Regions from separate parts of the Brevibacillus sp. FSL K6-2834 genome, predicted to be linked through region 1. Evidence: riboswitches for the same ligand, from Rfam matches in the RefSeq annotation. Region 1 holds a riboswitch; each other region holds the start of a gene.
The links. Region 1 has a riboswitch for thiamine pyrophosphate ahead of thiO (glycine oxidase ThiO). Riboswitches for the same ligand answer to the same signal wherever they lie in the genome.

Region 1 (5,085 bases):
GCTCGCGCTGGGCTTGGGCGACCCGTTCTTTTTCCTGTGCCAGCTCTTCCGGTTCATTTCCTGCTTGCGCTTTGGACAGATTCGCTCGTGCCAGTTCAATCTGTGCGTCCAGCTCCAGGAGTCGGCTCTCTACGTCAGAGGTGTCAATCTTCCCGATAACCTGCCCTTTTTTAACGAGATCGCCTTCTTTGACGGAGAATTCACGCAGCGTCCCGTTCACATTTGCGTACACCCTGTATTTATCCTCCACGACTACACTGCCGGAGGTCAGGATGCGGCTTTCCAGCGCAGATGTGGCTACTGTCCCGATCTGGACAGGCATGCCCATCGCCTGACCGGGACTCAAAAGATTTACGCTAACGGTTCCGATCACCAGTACGGCGGCGACGGACCCGATCATCCACCATCGTTTTTTCATGTCTTCTAATCCCCTTGCCAAATAATGTATACCTTCTTTACGAAACTGTTTTACGGGGGGCAAGTAAAAAAGTAACAAGGTAACCTTTTTGTTCATGGAATGTTCACAATTTCACAAAACCATGGGAGCAGGGAGAAGTGAAGGAAAAATGGGGCGCTGTCTTTGTCGAACCCTTGCCCGGCCGAAGCGATAAGATGTAGGGAGCATAGCAGGATTTCCAAGGGAGGGAGCTATGAACCAGACGCTTCGTTTTGACTACTCCCATGCGTGCAAATTTTTCGAGCAGACAGATTTAGACCAGCTAGCTCCTGAAGTATTGCGCTCGCACATACAGCTCCATCAGGGGACGGGAGCAGGGAGCGAGCTTCGCGGCTGGCTGGACTTGCCGATCAAATGCGAGAAAAGTGAACGGGAACGTATCGTCCAGGCAGCGACGAGAATCCAGGAGAATTCGGATGTGCTCTTGGTCATCGGCATTGGCGGGTCGTATCTTGGAGCCAAGGCAGCGCTGGAGATGCTCGGGCATCACTTCACCAATCTTCTGCCTGCGGGCAAACGACGGGTACCGGAGATTTATTTTGTCGGCAACAACATCAGTCCGGTCTACCTCGCTCATCTTCTGGAGCTGCTGGAGGGAAAAGAAGTCTCTTTGAATGTCATTTCCAAATCGGGAACGACAATGGAACCGGCTATCGCTTTTCGCCTGTTTCGGAGCTGGATGGAGAAAAAGTACGGACGACCAAAAGCCCGCAGCCGGATTTACGCTACGACAGACAGAGCGAAGGGAGCGCTCCGCCAGCTTGCCGAGAGCGAGGGGTATGAGACCTTTGTCATTCCCGAGGATGTGGGCGGACGCTTTTCGATTCTTACTCCCGTCGGTCTTTTGCCGATCGCTGTCGGCGGAATCGATATGGATGAGCTGATGCAAGGAGCGGCAGATGCCAGAGAGCGGTTTTTGTCGCCGGTGCTGGCAGACAATCCTTGCTACCAATATGCCGCTGTCCGCAATATTCTGTATCGAAGGGGCAAGCTGATTGAAGTGCTGGTCGGCTACGAACCCCGGTTCCGTTTTTTCGCGGAATGGTGGAAGCAGCTCTTTGCCGAGTCGGAAGGGAAGGACAACAAGGGGATTTTTCCTGTATCCGCAGAGTATTCAACCGATCTCCACTCCATCGGCCAATATCTGCAAAGCGGAACACGGCACTTGTTTGAAACCGTCTTGACCGTGCATAAATCTGACGTTGACGTCACCATCGGAGACGACCCGGCCAATCTGGACGGCTTGCAGTATCTCTCTGGAAAAGGGATGGATTTCGTCCGCCAAAAGGTGCTGCAGGGAGCGATGCTGGCCCACGTAGATGGGGGTGTTCCGAATCTCGTAGTGGAAATTCCCCGGCTGACAGCGTATCATTTTGGTGAGCTGGTGTATTTTTTTGAAAAAGCCTGTGCGATCAGCGGCTACCTCTTGGGGGTCAATCCGTTTGACCAGCCCGGGGTAGAGGCCTACAAAGCCAACATGTTTGCATTGCTCGGGCGGCCCGGCTTTGAAAAAATGAAAGAAGAATTGGAAGCGAGAATTCGTGGAGACGACTAAAACCTACCTGACTGTAGCCGAAACATCCGAGTATCTGGAATTGCCGGAGACGTTCATTCTGGAAAAAATCCGCGAAGGGCGAATCCGTGCCGTTCACAACGGGGAAGAGTATCTGATCAACAAGGAGCAGTTTCAGCATCATCTGGAACAGATCCGAAAGCTCCGGGAGTTTGAGGATGAACAGAAGCATGAGCCGATCCCGGAGAGCTACGACGTGAAGGACGAAGATTAAGTTCAGCCCTTGTCAGATTTGCGGCCAGAGGACTATACTGAAGAAGACAACTGATAGAATGAAAAGTAACTGGGGGAGTCCATCTTGCTGGGCTGAGAGGACGGAAGCGATGACCGTCGACCCTTTGCACCTGATCCAGATCATGCTGGCGCAGGGAAGTGGTTACAGGCGGATATTTTTTCGCCCGTTGATGCGTTGGATGCGTGTTGTGCCCACCTTTTCCTGCCGGAGAGGGTGGGCTTTTCCATTTGATAAGGAGAGGAAGCAGCATGACCGACTGTTTACTTGTTGGCGGAGGCATCATCGGACTCAGTCTCGCCTATGAATTGTCCTGTAGAGGAATGGCCGTGACTGTAGTGGAGCAAGGAGAATGGGGAGGCCAGGCTTCATCGGCAGCAGCGGGAATGCTGGCGCCGCTGAAGGAATTTTCGCAGCCAGGGCCGATGCTGGAGCTGGGCATGAAGTCGCTGGAGCTCTATCCGAAATGGGCAGAGGAGCTGGAAGCGAGGACAGGCATTGACGTGCAGGCGTGCAAATCCGGACTGCTGACAGTAGCTCTTACCGAGCCGGAGTCGGGCGAGTTGCTGGAAAAATACAAGTGGCAAAAGGCATCGGGCTATGCGGTTGAGTGGATGACAGGGGAAGAGATGCGGAGAGTCGAGCCGCTCTTGACCGAGCAGGCGATCGCGGGGATCTACTCGCCTGAAGAAGGGCACATCAACAACCGCATGCTGCTGAATGCTCTGGTAGCCGCTTGCAAAAAAATGGGAGCGACGCTTCTTTCCGGCTCTGTTGTAACCGGAATGGCAAAAGAAGGGGGCAGGATCGTCGGTGTAGAAACGACCACGGGGCCTCTGCGAGCCGGGCATACCGTGATCGCATCTGGCGCATGGGCCGGGATTATGGCCGAATGGCTCCATTTTGCTGTGCCCGTCAGACCGGTACGCGGGCAGGTGGCATCGGTATCGTCCAGCGGAATCCCTTTGCGTACCGTCATCTTCGGCACATCCGGGTACATCACGCCCAAGCTGGATGGGAAGATCGTCCTTGGAGCGACCGAGGATGAAGCGGGCTTTCAGCGGCATGTCACGCTGAGCGGTCTTGCGAAAGTATTGGACGGTGTGATGCCGTATGTGCCCGCTCTGCATTCAGCAGCCTTCCAGCAGGCGTGGGCAGGCTTGCGTCCCGCTACAGCAGACAGCATGCCGCTGCTTGGACCCGTACCGGGATGGCAGGGCGTTTCCATTGCGGGCGGCCACTTTCGGAACGGCATTTTGCTTTCTCCGGTCACAGCAAAGGTGATGGCGGATTATGTGGAGAGCGGACGCGAAGATGCGCTGCAACCCTTTTTGCCATCCCGGTTCCTCGGGTCGACAACAAACAGATAAGGCTCATGGGTACGGCCTGATCGGAAAATGGGCTGGTCCCCTCTGGAAAATAGACACCTCCCCATAGGCTGGCGTATATGGTAATAAAGAAACACCAGAGGGGAGGAGTCAAATAGATGGAGGAGTCTAAGAAGCAATTGTTTCATGTTGACACTGCCGCTGTCAGCATGATCAAGGATATCCGCCATACGGTCCAAAACGTTTGCCAGGAGCATGCCCGGCAAAAGGTTCGGATCGAAGCGCTGGATGGACAGATATACGAAGGAGAGATCGTAGACTGGGACAACGACCACGTCTATCTGGAAGTCGAAGAAGAGGTGGATGACGACGAGGCGGAGGAAGTAGACTGGGATGGCTATGAGCTGGATGTAGAGCAAGTGTCCTACAGTTCCCCGTACGACCCGGCCGATCCCAATATGCGTCCGCCCTTTACAGCGGTCAGCCCATTTGCGAGCGGAGGGCCGAACGCCCGTCCGTATCCCGGAGTCAGCCCGTATACAGCAGTCAGTCCATATGCAACGGGACCCAATTCCCGACCGCATCCGGGGGTTAGTCCATATACAGCAGTCAGTCCATATGCAACGGGGCCCAACGCCCGACCGTATCCAGGGGTTAGCCCGTATACGGCGGTAAGCCCGTATGAAACAGGGCCCAACAGTCGTCCTTATCCTGGCGTAAGTCCGTATACAGCAGTCAGTCCATTCGCGACGGGACCGAACGCCCGTCCGTATCCCGGAATGATGCCTTATTCTGAGGTCAGCCCCTACACAGCGGTTTCTCCGGAAAGTGTCACAAGACCATTCCCTTTTGTACAGTCCTTTGTACAGTCTTTCATACAGCCGCCTGTACAGCCTTATTGCATACCGTGCGTTCCCTTGGTGGCGCCATTAGAAAGACCGACACGGGTAAGTCCGGCGGAAACGGAAAAACCGAAAGATCAAAGGGTCAGTCCGGCCGAGGATGTCCGCCCGGGTGTCAGTCCTTTCCCGCCATATCCACCGTACCCTCCGTACCCATTTCCTCCGTATCCGCCATTTCCGCCGTACAGACCGATCGCACCAGCTCCGCCGCCACCGCCGCCACCCGTACCATGTCCGCCCGTCGTAAAAACGTTGGAATCATCCTGCGTGGCACCGATTCCACGTCGCCGCTGCCGGAAAAGAGTCATTCCTTTGACGCTGTTCTCTCTGCTGTCCATCGCGCTGATCTAGGCGAGTGTACAGGTGTGGGCATCCAAGTGCAAAAAGCCTCCAGGCAAAGCCGCCTTGAGGCTTTTTTTGGTCCAACTGAGGCTGCGCCATAAAGCCTGGCAAAGCCAGGTTTTCCAAACGTCCTTCAATGACTACTTCTCCCCCATTTGTCACACACTAACGGCAAAATGTCGGAAAGGCAGGGATTGGATGCAAACCATTCAAAGCAGTTTGCCGGGAACGAGAGGGACGTATGGTTTTTT
Region 2 (5,085 bases), 1.8 Mb from region 1:
CAATGCTTGGCTCTCCCTGCTTCCAGCAGAGGAGAACTTCTTTTCCGTCGATGACAGCGGGGAAATCGAACAGCCCGATGTCGATGTCCTTTACCTCTATGCCTTTCTCCATGAGCTGGTTGATATGCATCTGCGCCTCCAGCTCCATAAACTCCAGGCGGCATTCCAGCGTAAAGACTTCTTGCTCATCGGGAGGCTGCCGCTTTTTGGCCTGCTGCAGTTCTTGGTAGGTTTGATAAAAGAGGCGCTTCGTTTCTTGCAAAAAGGAGAGCTCGTCGCGTACATATGGCAGCAGTTGATTCGCCTGTTCGACCGTGAACAATTTTTTAGCCAAGTGTAACACCTCCAGGACCCATTATACAGGGAACCAGTCAGGGAGGAAATGGATGGATCGGCTGTTTATTGCAGGTGATTGGAAAGGGGTACCTATGAACGACAGGTTGTACTATCAAGATGTTGATTTGCAGACGTTTGAGGCAGATGTGATCAAACGCGGCGTGGAAGCGGACGGAACAGCATACGTAGTGTTGAACCAGACGGCGTTTTATCCGACAGGCGGAGGACAGCCTTGTGATACGGGAACCATTGAAGGGGTTGCCGTCACGGACGTAGAGGAAGTCGACGGGGAGATCAGGCATCGCCTCGAAGCGCCGCTTCCGGAACATACGCAGCGGGTAACGGGCAGGATCGATTGGGATCGGCGTTTTGACCATATGCAGCAGCATACGGGACAGCATATTCTCTCCGCGACGTTCATCAAGCTCGCAGATGCCCAGACAGTAGCCTTCCACCTCGGACGCGATCACGTGACGATTGATGTTGCGCTGAGCGAGCTTACGCCAGAGCTGATTGAAAAAGCGGAGCGTCAGGCAAACCAGGTGGTACTGGAAAATCGTCCGATCGACGCTCGTTTTGTTACGGCCGAAGAGCTGGAACAGCTGCCGCTCACCAAGCAGCCTACGGTATCCGAGAATATCCGGGTCGTCATCATCCCGGATTACGACTACAATCCATGCGGTGGGACACACCCGAAAACTACGGGAGAAGTCGGTCCGATCAAAATCATCGGTTGGGAACGCCACAGAGGCAATATACGCATTCAATTTCTGTGCGGCTGGCGGGCACTCGCGGACTACACGCGCAAGCAGCACTTGCTGCAGGACCTCACCCGGATGATGACGACGAGCGAAGCGGAAATCGCCGATATGCTGCAGCGTCTGCTGGCTGAAAAAGAGGCCTTGAAGGATTCGCTTCAGCAAAAAGAAACAGAGCTATTGACATATGAAGCAGCCAGGTATTTGAAAGAAGCAGCCGAGCTGGGGAACGCCCGTGTCGTCCAGGCCTCTTTCACGGGCAGAAGCATGCAGGAATTGCAGCAGCTTGCCCGTACGCTCACCTCGCAGGATGAGCATGTCATCGCGCTTTTGGCGACAACAACGGACAAGCTGCAGCTCGTTTTTGCCCGGGGCGCACAGGTGGCGGCTCCGATGAACCAGCTGCTGAAGGAGACGCTGCCGTTGATCGATGGAAAGGGCGGCGGCAACCCGGCGATGGCCCAGGGCGGAGGGGCTCCGACGGTGGCTGCGGACGCCGTGCTGGATCATGCGCGCGGTTTGCTTGAGGTGTAAAACATGACCCGTGGCAGTCGCAGTCAGTCTGTCCAATCAGGCTGCGACCGCCCTTAGGGAAACGAAGGAGGAGAGTCAGATGAATGCATGGAATCCGGGAGATCTGGTCCGGGTCGGGTACAAGACGGGAGAATATCTGACAGAGGTTGTAGAAAATCACGGCGATAAATTGCTGGTCAAAATTATGGCTGTTACGAAATACCCGACGCAGGGCGATTTGCACAATCCGCTTGAGGTGGACGTTCCCTTGTTTCACCAAAGACCGGCTCTCTCCTACCTGGAAAAAATCATGGTTCCGGCTGCGAGCGTGATCCGGTTCAACGGGACTTTGCCCGACTACAAGGAATCGCTCAAAGCCGCTTTGGAGAGGGAAATGGAAAAGCTGCGCAAAACGTCAAAATGGGCGGAGCGCTGCCTGGTCGAACTGGAGATTCTGTACAAGGAAAGCTTTACAAACCCGAAATAGAGTGATACTGTAATAATCGAATTGAATAACCACGCGCAATACCAAACGGGGGTCGAGCAAAATCGGCTGAGATTGTAACGAATGCGTTACTGACCGTTGAACCTGACCTGGGTCATGCCAGCGGAGGAAGAGGTATCAGCTCATCAGCGTGAACGCCGATGCTGTTTCCAAATGGTTTGGAACGACATTTAGGCATATGCAGATAAGCACAACCACAACCATCCGAGGCGGATGGTTTTTTTACTGTCTGCCCCTGATGTACCGTATTCAAACGGCTTCTTCCGTCTGTTTTCTACATGGCACAGGCGAAAAGAAGCCGTTTTTTTCTGGGACCGGCCAGAACATGCTGCGCCGAAGAAGGAGGGGGAACATGCTGGTACAGTTGAATGGCAAGAATGTAGAGCTGGCTGCTGAAATTACGACTGTCCGTGAACTGCTGCAGTCCTACCAGCTGCAGGAGAAGATCGTGATCGTGGAGCGTAACGGAGAGATTGTGGATCGCACCCGTTATGAAGAGACACCGGTTGCGGATGGCGACCGGATTGAAATTGTACATTTTGTCGGTGGAGGATGAATAAGATGGACACTTTGAAAATCGGACCGTATGAATTTCGTTCGCGGCTGCTTCTGGGGACGGGAAAATTCCCTGATCTGGACATACAAGACAAAGCGGTGGCAGCATCAGAGGCAGAAATTCTGACTTTTGCCATTCGCCGCCTAAATCTGGAAAACCCGCATGAACCGAATTTTCTGGAGCAATTGGATCTGAAAAAGTTTACGCTGCTTCCGAATACGGCGGGTGCCTATACGGCTGAGGAGGCTGTGCGAATTGCCCGCCTGGCGAAAGCATCCGGCTTGTGCGACATGATCAAGGTGGAAGTCATCGGCGATCCGAAAACGCTGCTGCCAGACCCGATCGGCACGCTGGAAGCCTCCCGTATTTTGGTAGAGGAAGGCTTTATCGTGCTTACTTATACCAATGACGACCCGATTTTGGCCAAACATCTGCAGGAGGCCGGCGTTCACGCTGTCATGCCGGGAGCTTCTCCGATCGGATCAGGCCAGGGCATCATCAACGAAAACAATCTGCGGTTCATCATCGAAGACGCCAAAGTACCGGTCATTGTTGACGCCGGCATCGGTTCTCCCGCTGACTGTGCGAAGGCGATGGAGCTGGGAGCGGACGGTGTCCTGCTCAATACAGCGGTCGCGCTGGCGGACAATCCGGTGTTGATGGCGGAGGCGATGAAGCTGGGCGTGGAAGCGGGAAGGAAAGGCTTCCTTGCCGGACGGATCGCGAAAAAACGGTATGCATCGGCGAGCAGTCCGACTGAAGGGATGATCGAGTAGGTGGAGCACGTACTAGCAGCGATTGAGGAGCGTAGAGAGGAGCTGTTTTCGCTTCTCTCCGAGCTGATCGCCCAGCCGACGGTAAGCCCTCCCGCCCGAAACAGCGACAAGGCGCAGACGCTGGTGGCAGAGAAGCTGCAAGCGCTCGGCTTCGAGGTCGACCGCTGGACCGTTTTTCCAGGCGATGACAACGTCGTGGGGGTAAAGAAGGGAACGGACTTTAGAAACTACAAAAGCTTGATCATCAACGGCCATATCGACGTAGCTGAGGTCGGAGACGACAGCGGCTGGACGTATCCGCCTTTTGCCTTGACCAAAGGCGGGGACGGCAGATGGTACGGGCGCGGCGTCGCCGATATGAAAGGGGCGCTCGCTGCCAGCCTGTTTGCGATCCAGATGCTGCATGAGCACGGCATAGAGCTGAAGGGCGATCTCGCCTTTCAGTCCGTGATCGGTGAAGAAGCTGGGGAAGCCGGCACGCTTGCTGCGATTGAGCGCGGCTACTCGGCCGATTATGCGCTTGTCGTAGACACAAGCGATCTGCAGATGCAAGGCCAGGGCGGAGTGATCACTGGCTGGATTACGATTGAAAGCCCGGTTACGCTCCATGACGGGATGCGCAGCAGGATCATACACGCAGGCGGTAAAGTCCACGGGGCATCTGCGATTGAGAAAATGATGAAGGTGATTGCCTCGCTGCAGGATTTGGAACGGCACTGGGCCGTGATGAAATCATACCCCGGTTTTCCGCCAGGGATGAGCACGATCAATCCTGCGGTCATCGAAGGCGGACGCCATGCGGCTTTTCTCGCGGATCGCTGCGCCCTCTGGATTACCGTTCACTTTTATCCGGACGAGACGCATGAGGATATCATACGGGAAGTAGAGGACCATGTCCGCAGAGCCGCCGCCGCTGATCCGTGGCTGCGGGATCATCCGCCCGTTTTTCGCTGGGGAGGCCGCTCCATGATCGAGGAGCGGGGAGAGATCTTTCCGTCATTGGAGCTGGACAAGGAGCATCCGGCCCTGCTCAAGCTGCAGGCTGCATTTGAAAAGCAAACGGGACGCCCGGCGGTGGTAAACATGTCTCCTTCGGTCACGGATGCAGGATGGTTTGCCCACGCCGGCATACCAGCCGTCATCTTTGGCCCGGGTGAGCTGAGTCATGCTCATGCTGTGAATGAATCCGTTGATCCGAAGCAGTTGGTTGTCTTTGCACAAACAGTTGCCCGGTTCCTCGTGGACTGGTGCAACACGAAAAGGGAGTGAGTGGACTTGTCGACATTTACGCATCGTTTGCGGGAAAAGGTTGCTCCGATCTGGGAGCGGACCCATCGTCACCCGTTTGTCACCGGCTTGGGAGATGGAAGTCTGCCTGTGGAGTCCTTCCGTTTTTACATGAAGCAGGACTACGTCTATTTGATCGAATACGCCAAAATGTTTGCCATCGCCAGTACAAAAGCCCATGATCTGGCGACGAGCGCGCGGTTTGCTTCGCTGCAGGAAGCGACGCTCAATTTCGAAATGGCCTTGCATCGTCAGTATGCCGAACGCTTTGGCATCACGCGCGAGGAGCTGGAGCAGACCAAACCGTCGTTTGTGATGCTTGCCTACACGAGCTATATGCTGAAGGTAGCTCAT
Region 3 (5,085 bases), 2.6 Mb from region 1:
TTGCTTCAGAGGAAGCGAGAAAATGCTCTCATCACGAATGTCAGCCAATTCGACCGACACAAAGCAAAGCCGTCGTCGATTCGTTGCAGGACACCATGCTGACGAGCAAAAAGAGCAAAAAGCAAAAAACGCTTCAAAAGAAAGCAAGACATATGTTTGCAAAGAGAAGCTGGAGGCTGACGTCAAAAGCCTCCAGTTTTTTATGCGGCCAACCTTTGATTAAGCATCCTTTAGTCCGCTGCTTTTGGATGCGGTTCTGCTTTTGGATGCGGTTCTGCTTTTGGACGAGGTTCCGCTTTTGGGGCGAAGCCGGCCAGTCTACATCCGAGAGGTGTCCCACCGTACCTGATTGCTTTCTTCTATTTTCATCTCCACTGCCAAAAGCCTGAACGACTGCAAACAAAAAAACGCGGAAAATGGCTCCGCGTCCGAATCTTCATCTTACAGCTCATTCAACGAATACTCTCTTTCTACTCTGCAAATCCTCGTCACGTACTGCTCATACCATACCTGTTTCCCTTTTTCCTGCGCCACCAGATGGTCCTCGTTCTGCTTCCAGTTGCGAATATCCTCCAGCGACTGCCAGTACGAGATCGTCACTCCGAATCCGTCCGCATCGCGCGTGCTTTCCACGCCGAGAAAGCCCGGCTGGGCAAATACCAGCTTCTCCATCATTGCGGCCATCTCTTCGTACCCCGTATTATCCGTTTGTGTCCGTTGACTGGTGAAGATCACAGCATAGTAAGGCGGCTTCGGCGTCTTTGCAAATGGCCCCATTTTACCCCCACTCCCTCAACTGGTATCTGTTAACAAGTATAGCACCCGCCTTTTTTTCTGTAACCTATTTCTCCACTGACAGCGATTGTCAGGGATGAGTGGATATACTCGAAAAAGCTCCGGGTATCAGATCTCTATGGGGCGGAAACCTTTTTGCCATACAAAACACTAACGATACGAGGGGGACTTTCAAAGATGAAACCAACCGACTTGCACTACGAATTTTACGTATTGGCAACCCCAGAGCAGGTGTGGGACACGCTCGTCTCGCCAGATGGGGTAAAAGCCATTTACGGGGGCTGTGTGATCGAGTCAACGTTCCGTGAAGGAGACCCGATCCGCTATATCGGCCCGGGCGCAGACGGAGATAAAACCATCCACGTCTACGGCGTCATTTTGCAGTGCGAGCAGGCCAAGACGCTCAGCTTTACCCACTTTGTCGGCGATTCCTACCACCCCGGCCAGGAACGGTACGAATCGCGCATCACTTATCGGCTCGAACCGGCCGGCGCGTCCACAAAGCTGACCCTGACCCATGACCGTTGGCATGAGAATGATCTGTCATACGATAACAGCGCGAAGGCATGGTGGATGATCCTCAGCAGCACGAAGACACTGATCGAAACAGGAAGGCCGCTGGCATTTTAAAAGTCGGTTTCGCCATCGGAAACAGTGCTGTAACCCAGCGCCGCAGTCGCTCCTTTAATAATAAAGACTTTCCGTCCACTGGCATTTTCGGCACATGCGGGAAAGCGGGGTCTCCAGAAAATCGTGATCACATGCTTTTTGGGCAGTCCCAAGCTGCGCGCGGAGTGCGGCTAAAGCCGACTCCAACCGCTTGATTTCAGCACGCAGCTGGCCGGGATCACGCAGTTTTCCTATATCGGCATCCCGCTTCATTTCCTGTCCGTCCCTTTGTACAGTTGTCCTCCCTGCTCGCGGAATTCCCTGGCTTTTTCCTGCAGCCCCTCGTCGATAGCCGCATGGACCGAAAGCTGGTTGTCTCGGGCGTAGGCGCGAATATCCTGGGTGATTTTCATGCTGCAAAATTTGGGGCCGCACATTGAGCAAAAATGGGCAGATTTTGCCCCTTCGGCAGGGAGAGTCTCGTCGTGATACTCGCGTGCCCGCTCAGGGTCAAGCGAGAGGTTGAACTGATCGTTCCAGCGGAATTCAAACCGCGCCTTGGAAAGCGCGTCGTCGCGAAGCTTGGCTCGCGGATGTCCTTTTGCCAGATCGGCGGCATGGGCGGCGATTTTGTAGGCGATCAGGCCGTTGCGCACGTCCTCCTTGTTTGGCAGGCCGAGATGTTCCTTCGGGGTGACGTAGCAGAGCATCGCGGTGCTAAACCAGCCGATCATCGCGGCGCCGATAGCGGACGTGATGTGATCGTAGCCGGGAGCGATATCGGTCGTGAGCGGGCCCAGCGTGTAGAATGGCGCTTCGTGGCAAAGCTCAAGCTGCTTATCCATATTCTCTTTGATCTGGTGCATCGGCACGTGTCCGGGACCTTCGATCATCACCTGCACATCATGCTTCCAGGCGATCTTGGTCAATTCCCCAAGCGTCTCCAATTCGGCGAACTGGGCTTCGTCGTTCGCATCGTCGATGGACCCCGGCCTCAGTCCGTCACCGAGCGAGACGGAAATGTCGTATGCCTTCAGGATTTCGCAAATCTCTTCAAAATGCGTGTACAGGAAGTTTTCCTGATGGTGGGCCAGGCACCAGGCCGCCATGATGGAGCCGCCGCGGGAGACGATTCCGGTCACCCGATTGGCGGTCAGCGGGATATAGCGCAGCAGCACCCCTGCGTGGATCGTAAAGTAATCCACTCCCTGCTCGGCCTGTTCGATCAACGTATCCCGGTAGATCTCCCAAGTCAGCTCCTCGGCTTTGCCATTTACTTTTTCCAGTGCCTGATAAATCGGGACAGTACCGATCGGCACGGGACTGTTGCGGATAATCCACTCCCGGGTCGTGTGAATGTGTTTTCCGGTGGAAAGGTCCATGATGGTGTCGGCTCCCCAGCGGGTGGCCCACATCATTTTTTCCACTTCTTCACCGATGGAGGAGGTGACCGCGGATGTGCCGATGTTTGCGTTTACCTTCACGTGAAAATGACGACCGATAATCATCGGCTCCAATTCCGGATGGTTGATGTTGGCCGGCAGGATCGCGCGGCCGCTGGCGATCTCGGCTCTGACGAATTCCGGCGAAACTCCTTCGCGGATGGCGACGAATTCCATTTCCGGCGTGATGATGCCGCGGCGGGCGTAGTGGAGCTGTGTGACGACGCTGCCTTTTTTGGCCCGAAGCGGCTTGCGGTCATTTCGGGGGAAAACAGGTACTGCTTCAAGCTGCTCGGCGCTTTTGAAGCCGTTATCGACAGGCTGCACCGGGCGTCCCGCGTAGGATTCCGTATCGTTTCTTTCCGCAATCCAGGGCTGCCGCAGGGAAGGCAGTCCTTTTTGAATGTCGGCAATGTAGTCGGTCGCCGTATACTCGCCGCTGGTGTCATAGACGCGAATGGGTGGGTTGGGAATTTCTCCGTACATGCCCTGGGATGGCGAAAGCTGGATTTCCCGCATCGGGACGCGAAGATCAGGCCTGCTGCCGACCTGGTACACTTTGCGGCTGCCAGGGAAAGGCTGTACAGCCGTCAGGTTGAGGGAAGATGCGTGTGGAATGGACATGAAAAAAACCTCCTTGTCATGGTTGCACGCGGCATGAACCCTGATGGAGGCGGAAGAAGACGCGTCTGCATGACAAAAACAAAACGCCGCAAAAAAACTTGCGACGCCAGACGCGAGAGCAGACAGGAAAGGGACGCAAGCATACGCAGTCCTCTCCGGTCTATATAAACATTCCTCCGCTGGCATTACCCAGTTCAGGTTCAACGGTCGACGACAGAGTAGCCGTCCTCTCAGCCTGGTCATCCCCAAGCTCCCGTGCATCATTGTTTAGAAATAGTTTGTTGTTTCCACCATAGCATAACTACTTTTTCCCAATTGTTCAAGAGGTTTTGTCGCAGCAGGAGGAAAGACATCGTGCAAAGCTTTGTCCAGCTTGTACCATTGGTCCATTCCCACCGAGGAGAGAATCGCGTCTCCATCCTCTTGCTTATAAGAGTCGAGATGAAACTTCGGCCCCATCGTAAACGGCTTGAGATAATGCTCTCCTTCCCGCGTTTCCACGTACATCATATACGCGTAGTCTGAAACCTTGTTGGCCGTTTCATATTCAAACTGCAAAATGAACAGCGAATCAGCCGTTCCCGTTAATTGCTCCACTTTTTCGCTGCCGGAGATCCAATCAACGACGGCAATCTGCTCGGTTTTATCCGAGTACAGGGAGAGAAGCTCCGGTTGCGCTTTGATGGAGTCTTCCCGGTAGTGATGTACCCATATGGCTTTCCCTTTTCCTGAATGAAAAAGCGATTCCAGCGCCGCTCCCGGGTGGGGCGCTTGTTGCTGTGAACACCCGCAGACGAGTGCAGATAGACAAAGGATGACGAAACGGAGCACGTGAGTTCTGGAATTCACTGCCATGATACTGCCTCCCTAACCCCGGAGTTAACCCCCGTTTTTGATGTGATGCCGCAGCGACATGCTTCCCAAAGTACGAACCCTCTCAATATAGTAAACGAAAAAGAAGAGGGAAACGTTTCAAGACAAATCCAACCATCTATAGGATAATCAAATGATTTTTATATAAATAATTGAATTGAACTATTGGTTTGCCGCGGCTATCCTTACGGGTAAATCCCGGAAAGGAAGTTGAGAGCGATATGAATCCGCATGAAGTGAAGAAATGCTTCCCGATTATGAATGTCCCGATCTACGGGAAGCGGCTTGTATATTTGGACAACGCAGCCACTGCCCAAAAACCGGTTCAGGTGATTGAGGCGCTGGAAGCATTTTATCGGATGGCAAACGCCAACGTTCACAGGGGAGTCCACTACCTGGGGGCAAAGGCGACAGACATGTACGAGGCGGCGAGAGAAAAGGTCCGCGCTTTCATCCGCGCAAGCGAAGCGGCCGAGATTGTTTTTACCCGGGGGACGACGAGCGCCTTGAATCTGATCGCCAGCGGATACGGCCGTTTGGTCCTTTGCGAAGGCGACGAGATCGTCATTTCATTGGCCGAGCATCACAGCAACCTGATCCCTTGGCAGCAGGCGGCAAAAGCGGCCGGGGCAACACTGAAATTCATTCCCTTGCAGGAAGATGGGACGATAACGCCGGAAGCTGTCCGTTCAGTGGTGACCCCACGGACTAAAATCGCAGCACTCCACCATATATCCAACGT

Region 2: linked by a shared signal. The riboswitch ahead of thiS (sulfur carrier protein ThiS) and the one ahead of thiO (glycine oxidase ThiO) in region 1 are both predicted to bind thiamine pyrophosphate.
Region 3: linked by a shared signal. The riboswitch ahead of thiC (phosphomethylpyrimidine synthase ThiC) and the one ahead of thiO (glycine oxidase ThiO) in region 1 are both predicted to bind thiamine pyrophosphate.

What each region holds. Positions count from the first base shown of each region.
Region 1 covers NZ_CP151945.1:1,117,019-1,122,103, forward strand. The annotation lists gene NST96_RS05610 (efflux RND transporter periplasmic adaptor subunit) at 1-418, opposite strand, end outside; gene NST96_RS05615 (glucose-6-phosphate isomerase) at 651-2,012, shown strand; gene NST96_RS05620 (excisionase family DNA-binding protein) at 1,999-2,244, shown strand; TPP riboswitch at 2,306-2,418, shown strand; gene thiO (glycine oxidase ThiO) at 2,514-3,632, shown strand; gene NST96_RS05630 (hypothetical protein) at 3,749-4,843, shown strand; gene NST96_RS05635 (YugN family protein) at 5,033-5,085, shown strand, end outside.
Region 2 covers NZ_CP151945.1:2,932,420-2,937,504, reverse strand. The annotation lists gene NST96_RS14520 (DUF2203 domain-containing protein) at 1-343, opposite strand, end outside; gene NST96_RS14515 (DHHA1 domain-containing protein) at 387-1,628, shown strand; gene NST96_RS14510 (kinase-associated lipoprotein B) at 1,708-2,094, shown strand; TPP riboswitch at 2,130-2,240, shown strand; gene thiS (sulfur carrier protein ThiS) at 2,465-2,668, shown strand; gene NST96_RS14500 (thiazole synthase) at 2,674-3,444, shown strand; gene NST96_RS14495 (acetylornithine deacetylase) at 3,445-4,713, shown strand; gene tenA (thiaminase II) at 4,720-5,085, shown strand, end outside.
Region 3 covers NZ_CP151945.1:3,695,928-3,701,012, reverse strand. The annotation lists gene NST96_RS18380 (antibiotic biosynthesis monooxygenase) at 442-777, opposite strand; gene NST96_RS18375 (SRPBCC domain-containing protein) at 973-1,425, shown strand; gene NST96_RS18370 (hypothetical protein) at 1,480-1,677, opposite strand; gene thiC (phosphomethylpyrimidine synthase ThiC) at 1,674-3,470, opposite strand; TPP riboswitch at 3,625-3,736, opposite strand; gene NST96_RS18360 (hypothetical protein) at 3,738-4,325, opposite strand; gene NST96_RS18355 (SufS family cysteine desulfurase) at 4,565-5,085, shown strand, end outside.